Regions from separate parts of the Mesorhizobium sp. WSM4809 genome, predicted to be linked through region 2. Evidence: predicted binding sites of a transcription regulator. Region 2 holds the regulator's gene; each other region holds the start of a gene.

Region 1 (3,278 bases), on a different contig from region 2:
GCGTCCGGTCGGTGGGGGCCGTTGGGTGGTAAGGACGCCGGCCAAGCGGACAATCAGGTCCGCCGCATCGTGGAGATGATCGATTCGCGGAGGCCGGGTTATGGCGTGATCGCGGAATGCAATGTGGCGAGGCCGGCTTGTCGGCGGACCTACGCCGCCTGCGCCATCCGCTCCGAGCTCATGCGGTAGGAGATCGCTTCGGCCAGATGGATTCGGCCGACGGTTTCGCTTGCGTCGAGATCAGCGAGCGTTCGCGCCACCTTCAGCACGCGATGATAGGCCCGCGCCGAAAAGGCGAGCTTTTCGCTGGCGTCCTTGAGCAGCGACAGGCCGGCGGCGTCCGGCATGGCGATCTCTTCGATGACCGAGGGCGCGCAATGCGCGTTGGTGGTGGCGCGGGTGGCGCCGAGCCGCTCGAAGCGCTCGCGCTGGATGGTGCGTGCGCGTGCCACGCGCAGCGCCACATCGGCGCTTTTCTCCGCCCGGTCGGGCCGGATCAGGTCGCTGGCCGAGACCGCCGGCACTTCGATCCTGAGATCGATGCGGTCGAGCAGCGGACCCGAAATGCGCGCCTGATAGTCGGTACGGCAACGCTCGCCGCGCAGGCAGCGATAGCCCGGCTCGCCGGCCATGCCGCAGCGGCACGGGTTCATCGCCGCCACCAGCTGGATGCGCGCCGGATAGGTGACGCGATGGTTGGCCCGCGCGATCATGCAGTCGCCGGTCTCCAACGGCTGGCGCAACGCATCAAGCGTCTGCGGCGTGAACTCGGGAAACTCGTCGAGGAACAGCACGCCGTGATGGGCCAGCGACACCTCGCCCGGCCGCGCGCGGATACCGCCGCCGACCATCGCCGCCATCGAGGCCGAGTGGTGCGGCGCGCGGAACGGCCGCCGGTCGGTCAGCTTACCTTCGCCGAGCTCTCCCGCCACCGAGGCGATCATCGAGACTTCCAGAAGCTCCTTCGGCGCCAGCGGCGGCAGGATCGACGGCAGCCGCTGCGCCAGCATCGATTTGCCGGATCCCGGGGGTCCGATCATGAGCAGATTATGCCCACCGGCGGCGGCCACTTCCAGCGCCCGCTTGGCGGTCTCCTGGCCCTTGATGTCGGCGAGGTCAGGCAAATCCAGAGCGGCGGCATGGATGCCGGCTTCCGGCCGCGACAGCACCTGCGTGCCGCGGAAATGGTTGGCGATGGCGATCAGGCTGCGCGGCGCCAGAATGTCGAATTCCTTGCCCGCCCAGGCCGCTTCCGGCCCGCACGCGAACGGGCAGATCAGGCCCTTGCCCTCGGCATTGGCGGCGATCGCCGCCGGCAAGGCGCCGGCGACCGCGGCAATCGTGCCGTCGAGCGACAATTCTCCAAGCACGACATAGCCGGCCAGCATGTCGCCCGGAATGGCGCCAAGGGCAGCCATCAGGCCAAGCGCGATCGGCAGGTCGTAATGACTGCCTTCCTTCGGCAGGTCGGCCGGTGCCAGATTGACCGTGACTTTCTTCGACGGCATCGACAGGCCGGAAGCATGCAGCGCGGCCTGCACCCGCTCGCGACTTTCGGCCACCGCCTTGTCGCCCAGGCCGACGATGTGCATGTTGACCTTGCCGGGCGCGATCATCACCTGCACGTCGACCGGCACGGCCTCGATGCCCTGGAAAGCGACCGTGCGAACCCGCGCCACCATCGTGCAACCCCAATTCAGGCTGGCCCCAGCCCCTGCGATCAGGCCAGGAATGGCCCGCCGGGAAGACAATCACACTTCCCCGGTCAAATCAAGAACATTACGGGAACGCATGACCGCTCGGGTTGCAGCGGAATTGAGCGCGGTTGCAAAAACGGAACATGGTTAAGACAAAATGAAAACGGCTTACCCGCGCTTTCCCTCAACCGCGTCCCAGAACAGGCTGGCGATGTCGGCGCCGCCGAAGCGTTTGACCTCGCGCACGCCGGTCGGCGAGGTCACGTTGATCTCGGTCATGTAGTCGCCGATCACGTCGATGCCGACCAGGATGAAGCCGCGCTCCTTCAGCGATGGGCCGATGCGGGCGCAGATCTCGCGTTCGCGCTCCGTCAGTTCGGTCTTTTCGGCGCGGCCGCCGACATGCATGTTGGAGCGGGAATCATGCTCGGCCGGCACCCGGTTGATGGCGCCGACCGGCTCGCCGTCGATCAGGATGATGCGCTTGTCGCCCTTGCGCACGTCCTTGAGATAGCGCTGCACGATGTAGGGTTCGCGGAACATCTGGCCGAACATTTCCAGCAGCGAGGCAAGGTTGCGGTCGCCCTCGAGCAGATGGAAGATGCCGGCGCCGCCATTGCCGTAGAGCGGCTTGACGATGATGTCGCCGAACTCCTTGCGGAAGGCGGCGACCTCCAGCGGATCCTTGGTGATCAGCGTGTCCGGCATCAGGTCGGCAAATTCGGTGACGAAGATCTTTTCCGGGCTGTTGCGCACCCAGGCCGGGTCGTTGACCACGAGCGTTTTCGGATGGATGCGCTCCAGGATGTGCGTGGTGGTGATGTAGTTCATGTCGAAGGGCGGATCCTGGCGCAGCAGGACCACATCCATCTCCGACAGGTCGGTGCGCACCTTCTCGCCCAGCGAATAGTGGCTGCCCTTCTCGTCGCGCACCTGCATTTCCTCGATGCGGGCAAACACCTTGCCGTCGCGCAACGACAGCCGATCCGGCGTGTAGTGGAACAGCTCATGGCCGCGCCGCTGCGCTTCCAGCGACAGCGCGAACGAGGTGTCGCCGGCGATCGACACTGTGGAGATGTGGTCCATCTGGACGGCGATTTTCAGCTTCATGGCGGGTCTCCGGCGGCTCGGATGGACGACTGTCTTGCCTGTACAGGCTCACTGCCCGTCTGCCAATCGCGACATTCCTAGGATTGGCATCCGACACCCGAATGCGCTGCTTTCATCGATCCTTCGAAACAGTCGCGGTTGCCCGTGGAAAATCGATTTCGCGATACGTTTCCTAAAGGGTTTGCTGCCAGTCTGAAAATAAATTCCGACGTCACAAAACAGGGACACCGATGCAAACTTCGTTTGGCACCGGTCAGGCAAACAGGGAGAGCACGGATCTGGCATTCACCGATCCGTTGACCGGGCTTGGCAACCATCGCCGCTTCTTCGACAAGGTCGATCGCCTGATCGCCGACCGTGCCGACGATCCCGCGCCCTTTACCGTCGGCATTCTCGACCTCGACGGCTTCAAGCCGATCAACGATCTGTTCGGCCACAAGGCCGGCGACGATATCCTGATCCAGGTGGCGA
Region 2 (3,278 bases):
CCGTCATCGTGGTGTCGCCGCATGAGGTGGTCGGCCCGAGTTTTCAGATGTCGTTCGCCGCGACCGCGGCTCTGGTCGGCGCCTATGCCGGCTGGGCCGTTCACCGCGCGGGAAAAGCAAGACCGCCGCCCCCAAAGCGATCCATGCCCGGTTTCCTGACGCGAAAGTTCGTGCTCGCGGCAACCGGCCTTGCCATGACCTCCATCATCGCCGGCAGCGCCACGACGCTGTTTGCCATCTGGCATTTTCAGCGTGTGTCGCCGCTCAGCCTGTTCGCCAATCTGGCGGTTATGCCGATCGTCACCGTCGTCATGTTCCTGGCTGTCGCAAGCGCGCTGCTGATGCCTTTCGGATTGGATTGGCCGGCCCTCTACCTGATGGGCAAGGGTCTGACGGTGATGATCGCCATATCGGGTTGGATCTCCGAACGTTCGCCTGTCGATGCGGTTGGGCTGATTTCGCAGCAATCTGTCCTGCTGGTGACAATTGCCCTGGTCATCGCGACAATGGCGACAACTTGGCTGCGGCTCGCTGCTCTGCCATTCGCGCTGGCAGGCTTGCTGACCGTCTCGGATACGCGCACGCCGGATGTGCTGATCTCGGAGGACGCCCGACTGGTTGCCTTGCCGATCGGCGGTGGCGAACTCGCCGTCAGCCGCGCTCGGCCGAACGAATTCACCGTCGACAACTGGAAACGCGCACTAATATCCGAAACCATCGTCGTGCCGGAGGTGTTCGACAAGGGCGACGGGCAATTCGACGTCGCGGATGCCGTTGAGCTACCGCCGGGATCGCCGTTCTATTGCACCTCAGGCGTCTGCGTGGCCAGGCACACGTCCGGTGCGATCATTGCCTATGTCGAGGACCGCAAGGACACCTGGAAAGCCTGCGGTTTCGCCGAGCTGATCGTCATCAATGACGCCACCGCGTATGACGCCTGTCACAACCCGCTGGTTCTCGTCATCACCAAGCGGCAACTGGCTCGCAAAGGCAGTGCCGCGATCTTCTTCGATCGCCAATCGGCGACCACGCCGGCGACGATCAGCTTCGCCGTGGACAGCCCATACCGGCCCTGGCATGCGCAACGCAAATTCTCGCGCGAGGCGAGGGGGCTGCCACCCTTCAAGAGACCCGAGAAGCCAGTGGCTGAAACGCAGCCGCCTCAGTAGCGGCGGATCAGGCCAACGAGCTTGCCTTGCACCTTGACCCTGTCCGGCCCGAAAATACGGGTTTCATAGGCTGGATTGGCGGCTTCGAGAGCAATCGAAGCGCCCTTGCGGCGGAACCGCTTCAGCGTCGCTTCCTCTTCATCGACCAGCGCCACGATGATCTCGCCGGGGTTCGCCGTGTCGGCATTGCGGATGATGACGGTGTCGCCGTCGAAGATACCGGCCTCGATCATCGAGTCGCCCTTGACCTCCAGCGCATAGTGGGCACCGCCCATGATCATGTCCGGCGGCACCGAGATCGAATGCGTCTGATGCTGGATGGCATCGATCGGCACACCGGCGGCGATACGGCCCATGACCGGGATCGACACGGCGGAGACCGCATCGTCATCATTGCCGGGCGAGGGCATCCGCGAAGGCGCCGGCTTGATCTGCCGGCCAAGGGCACCACCCTGACCGAGACTGCCCTGGATGACGCTTGGCGAAAACTTCTTTGCCGCGTTGAGGCCGGGCGCGATCGAGTCCGGCAATCGCAGCACTTCCAGCGCGCGTGCCCGGTTGGGCAACCGGCGAATAAAGCCGCGCTCCTCAAGTGCGGTGATCAGCCGATGAATCCCGGATTTGGAGGCAAGGTCGAGCGCCTCCTTCATCTCGTCGAAGGATGGCGGAATGCCGCTCTCCTTCAGGCGTTCATGGATGAACATCAGCAGTTCATGTTGCTTGCGTGTCAGCATGGCGGCCCCCAGATTACCTGAAACCAGAATCGAAAAACAAACCCAGAACAAACACTATCTGTTCCAGTTGTGTTCTGCAACCGTTTAAAGTTTAATGAATTTGTTAAGGCTGCTGAAATTATTTGGGCTTGCCAGCGGGTCGCGATCGACAGGCGCCAACCACGGCAATGCGCCTGCTCACATTCAAATCATTATGGTTAATGACCTGTGGCTCATCCTCGACCCAAGGCTTGGCATCATCTGCCGATCGACCTCCACAAGGGACGCTATCAATCTTCGGGACGTTGGTTTGCCGTGAACGAAACGGAGCCAAAACGCCAACGTCTGTTGGCATTTGTGGCTGGAATTCAGCCCTCCGTCATCCGCCGGGCAGTGAGGGCGGCGACGGCAAATCGCGGAGATCGTTGCGTCAGGTAACGGCTTCCTTGACGGCGAAACGCTGGTCCTTCCATGCGCCCGTGCGCAGAATATCCTCCAGCACCTCAACCGCCAGCCACACATCCTTGTAGCCGACATAGAGCGGCGTGAAGCCGAAACGGATGGTCGATGGCGCGCGAAAATCACCGATGACGCCGCGCTCGATCAGCGCCCGCATGATTTGATAGCCGTGATCGTGAAGGAACGACACCTGGCTGCCGCGCCTGGTCGCGTCGCGGGTGGTCTCCAGCGTGAGGCCATAGGCGCCGCACTTTGCTTCGACGAGCTGGATGAACAGTTCCGTCAGCGCGACGCTCTTTTTTCGCAATGCCGCCATGTCGACGTCGTTCCAGATGACAAGCGCGCCTTTGAGCGCCCGCATCGACAGGACCGGCTGGGTGCCGCACAGAAAGCGGCGGATACCGGTGCCGGCAACATACCCCCGTTCGAAGGCAAAGGGCCGCGCATGGCCCCACCAGCCGCTGAGCGGCTGGCTGATATCGCCGTGATGGCGCTGCGCGGCATAGATGAAGGCCGGTGCGCCCGGACCGCCGTTGAGGTACTTGTAAGTGCAGCCGATGGCGAAATCGGCATTTGCCTGATCGAGCTCGACGGGCAGGGCGCCGGCGGTGTGGCATAGATCCCAGACGATCAGCGCTCCGGCCGCATGAGCCTTGCGCGTCAGCGCCGCCATGTCGCGCAGTTCACCCGATTTGTAGTTGACGTGGTTGACCAGCACCACCGCGACGTTTTCGTCGATCAGCTCTTCGATGGTGGGCGCGTCGACGCCCGCGAGGCGCAGCAGGACGCCGTCCCGTGTCGAGGCCACCCCTTCGGCGATGTACAGGTCGGTGGGGAAACTGTCACCCTCGGCGACGATGACCGACCGGCCCGGCCGCATCTCCAGCGCCGCATGCAGCACCTTGTAGATGTTGGTCGACGTCGTGTCGCAGACGAC
Region 3 (3,278 bases), on a different contig from region 2:
GCGAACGCTGGTCGCCCTTGATCAGCGCGCGCCCTTCACAAGGAAGGCCAGGCGGCACGTCGCGTCCATCGGCAAGGGCGAGCTTCGGTCTGACCGACAGCCCTACCAGGGCGCGGCGCATGGCTTCCAGGCTTGCCTTGAGGATGTTGCTGCCGTCGATACCCTCGGCACTGATGGAGGCCATTGAGATCGCCTGCGCAGAGCCGAGAATTCGCAGGAACAAGGCTTCACGCTGCAGATGGCTGAGGCGCTTGGAATCGTCGAGGCCGTCGGGAATGTTGGCGGGATCGAGCACCACGGCCGCGGCGACCACCGGCCCGGCCAGGGGGCCACGGCCGGCCTCGTCCATCCCGGCAACCGGCCACAGGCCCTCCGCCATCGCCTTCGTCTCGAAGGAGAAGTCGGGCTTCTCGATGATCTCAAAGAGAGGCGGAGAATCAGAACGCGCGCGAGCCATGTTGCGGCGAGGTTCGCATCGGCTCTGATTCTCCGCAAGTCCCTCCGGGTCGGGTGGGGCGCCGGACCGGGAGGGCACCGTCTGCAGGCCGGGGCAGGCCGGACGGGATTCTGGTGCCGCGACGGATCAAACCACCGCGACGAATTGTCTCTCAAAGCAGCGTCAGCTGCACCTGGTCTCTCCCGGCGGCAACGAACTGGTCGGTCCGCAGCGTGCCCCGTTCGGCATTGAGGCCGAGCCGCTTGGCTGTGATCTCGAAGCGCCGGCCGATCTGCCAGGCATAGGGACCGGCGCCCTTCATGCGTTTGCCCCATTCCGAATCGTAGTCCTTGCCGTCACGCATCGACCGGACCAGCGACATCACATGGCGGTAGCGGTCGGGATAATGACGCAGCAGCCAATCCTTGAAGATCGGGCTGACCTCCAACGGCAGGCGCAGGATCACGTAGCCGGCTTCGCGCGCGCCGGCCGCACGTGCCGAATCGAGGATGCGTTCCATCTCCTGGTCGGTCAGGCCCGGAATGATCGGCGCCACCATGACCGAGGCCGGAATGCCGGCATCCGAAAGCTGCCGGATCGCTTCCAGCCGCTTGGTCGGTGTCGACGCGCGCGGCTCCATGGTGCGCGCCAGCATACGGTCGAGCGTCGTCACCGACAGCGCCACCTTGGCCAGCCCGCGTTCGGCCATTCGCGACAGGATATCGATATCGCGCGTCACCAGAGCGGACTTTGTCACGATGCCGACTGGATGGCCGCGCGCTTCCAGCACTTCGAGGATTTCGCGCATGATCCGGTATTGCTTCTCGATCGGCTGGTAGGGGTCGGTGTTGGTGCCGATGGCGATGGTGCGCGGCTGATAGCTGTCTTTCGAAAGCTCCTTGTCAAGCAAGCGCGCCGCATCAGGCTTGGCGAACAACTTCGATTCGAAATCCAGACCCGGCGACAGGCCCATGAACGCGTGCGTCGGGCGGGCAAAGCAATAGACGCAGCCGTGCTCGCAGCCGCGATAGGGATTGATCGAACGATCGAAGGAAATGTCGGGCGATTCGTTGCGGGTGATGATTGTGCGCGGCTTCTCGACCTGCACTTCGGTTTTGAAGGGCGGCAGTTCCTCCAGCGAATTCCAGCCATCGTCGAACACGTGCCGGCTGACCGGCTCGAACCGGCCGGACGGATTGATGCCCGCTGACCTGCCGCGGTTGCGGTCCGGGCGGACACGCATGCCACTCTGCTCGACCATCGCATTGGCCATCTCGGCTCTTCCTGCTCCGAAAGCTGCAATGTCGGCGCGCACGATCTGTTCCATCTTCGCCCGCTCCCAAGGACTGTCCGTGTTGTGTCGAATCGCTCTGTTCATGAAATTATTCCTATTTGGTTGATGAGAACAAAGCAAGAACTTTCTATGGTGCGATGCAAAAACTGGCGCTGTCCGGCGCTTTCCGCTATTCGGCTGAGGATGCTCAGTGTTCTCATCGAAACCCGCAATGACGAGGAGGGCCTCGCCCGCACGCTCGCCTCGCTGATTGGCGGAGCGGTCGAGGGCGTGGTGCGTGAAGTCATCGTCTGCGACATAGGCTCCACCGACCAGACGCATCGTGTGGCCGAGCATGCCGGCTGTCAGTACGTGACGGGCGGTGTCGCTGCCGGCATCCGCCAGGCCAAGGGGGATTGGCTGCTGCTCCTGGAACCGGGCGCGCGGCTGGTGGAGGGCTGGATCGATGAGGTTGTCGCCCATACGGCAAGGCAGACCATGGCGGCACGGTTTTCGCGCACGCGAGCCAGCCGCACGCCGTTCCTGGCCCGGGTCTTTTCGGGAAACCGCGCCTTGGCCGACGGCTTGCTGATCAGCAAGCGTCAGGCGGCGGCTGCGGCCAAGAGTGCCGGCAGCGCCGAGGCCATCGCCCGTGGCCTCGCGACGAAGCGGCTCGACGCCGAGATTTGGATGGCGCCGGCCAAGCAGGAACGCCGCTCCTCGACATGATTTTTTGCAGCTGCTCAGGTCATTGTGCATTGCACAAAATCTGACGCGGGGTTAGCTTCCGTTCAAGCGGGAATTGGGTTTGGGACATGCCGAGTGGCGAGCACCGATGCGGCATCGGTGGTGCTCTCATAGCCGAGGACTCAATGAAGCTTTCAACCCCCGACACATCCGGCGCGCCCAGTCTCGAGGCCATTGCGCGCAACGGCAGCCTGCTGCGGCGCATCGCCGTGCGTATTCCAACCTATCTGACGGACCTGCGTGAGAACCCTGCCTGGCTGCCGATGTTCGTGCTGGCGCGCACCATGCCCGGACGCCGCATGCATTGGCTCGGCGCAAAGCGCGCCCGACCGGTCGCCAATGCCGGGGATACGATGTTTGCCGGTGTCGAACGGGGAGCGGTCGTCGATGCGCTGCGCTCCGACGGGCTGTTCTCAGGCCTGGTCCTGCCGCCTGATATCCATGAAGAGGTCGCCGACTTCGCCGGGCGCACGCCTTGCTTCGGCAATTTCGACCGCCGTCTCGAATTCATGCCGGGGGAACATGCCGAGGCCGAGAAACGCCTTGGCCGCTCGCTGCTCAGCGGGCATTTTTTCGAGCGCATCCTCGACTGCCCGGCGGCGCTTGCCATCCAGCGCGATCCGCTGCTTCTGGATATTGCCGCGCACTATCTCGGCGGCCAGGCAAAACTGATCACGACGCGCGTCTGGTGGAGTTTTCCAACCGGTGCGGCTTCGGACGCCGACAAGAACCTCGCCTCGCTCGGCAAGTATCATTTCGACCTCGATGATTGGCGCATGCTGAAATTCTTCTTCTACCTCAAGCCGGTCGACGCCGACACCG

What was found. The regulator LexA, encoded in region 2, represses DNA repair genes until DNA is damaged. The targets are predictions, from matches to a motif close to TGTTCNNNNTGTGTTCNG.
Region 1: a site for LexA is predicted at 1,773-1,790, ahead of AC0L24_RS14380 (YifB family Mg chelatase-like AAA ATPase). Genes of this name have one in related genera too.
Region 3: a site for LexA is predicted at 1,838-1,855, ahead of AC0L24_RS01975 (PA0069 family radical SAM protein). Genes of this name have one in related genera too.

The regions. Positions count from the first base shown of each region.
Region 1 covers NZ_JBVVQW010000005.1:87,694-90,971, forward strand. The annotation lists gene AC0L24_RS14380 (YifB family Mg chelatase-like AAA ATPase) at 150-1,682, opposite strand; gene gshB (glutathione synthase) at 1,866-2,807, opposite strand; gene AC0L24_RS14390 (putative bifunctional diguanylate cyclase/phosphodiesterase) at 3,038-3,278, shown strand, end outside.
Region 2 covers NZ_JBVVQW010000003.1:259,865-263,142, reverse strand. The annotation lists gene AC0L24_RS09365 (ComEC/Rec2 family competence protein) at 1-1,169, shown strand, start outside; gene lexA (transcriptional repressor LexA) at 1,163-1,903, opposite strand; gene kynU (kynureninase) at 2,313-3,278, opposite strand, start outside.
Region 3 covers NZ_JBVVQW010000001.1:455,776-459,053, forward strand. The annotation lists gene AC0L24_RS01970 (ribonuclease HII) at 1-457, opposite strand, end outside; gene AC0L24_RS01975 (PA0069 family radical SAM protein) at 609-1,763, opposite strand; gene AC0L24_RS01980 (glycosyltransferase) at 1,914-2,438, shown strand; gene AC0L24_RS01985 (hypothetical protein) at 2,582-3,278, shown strand, end outside.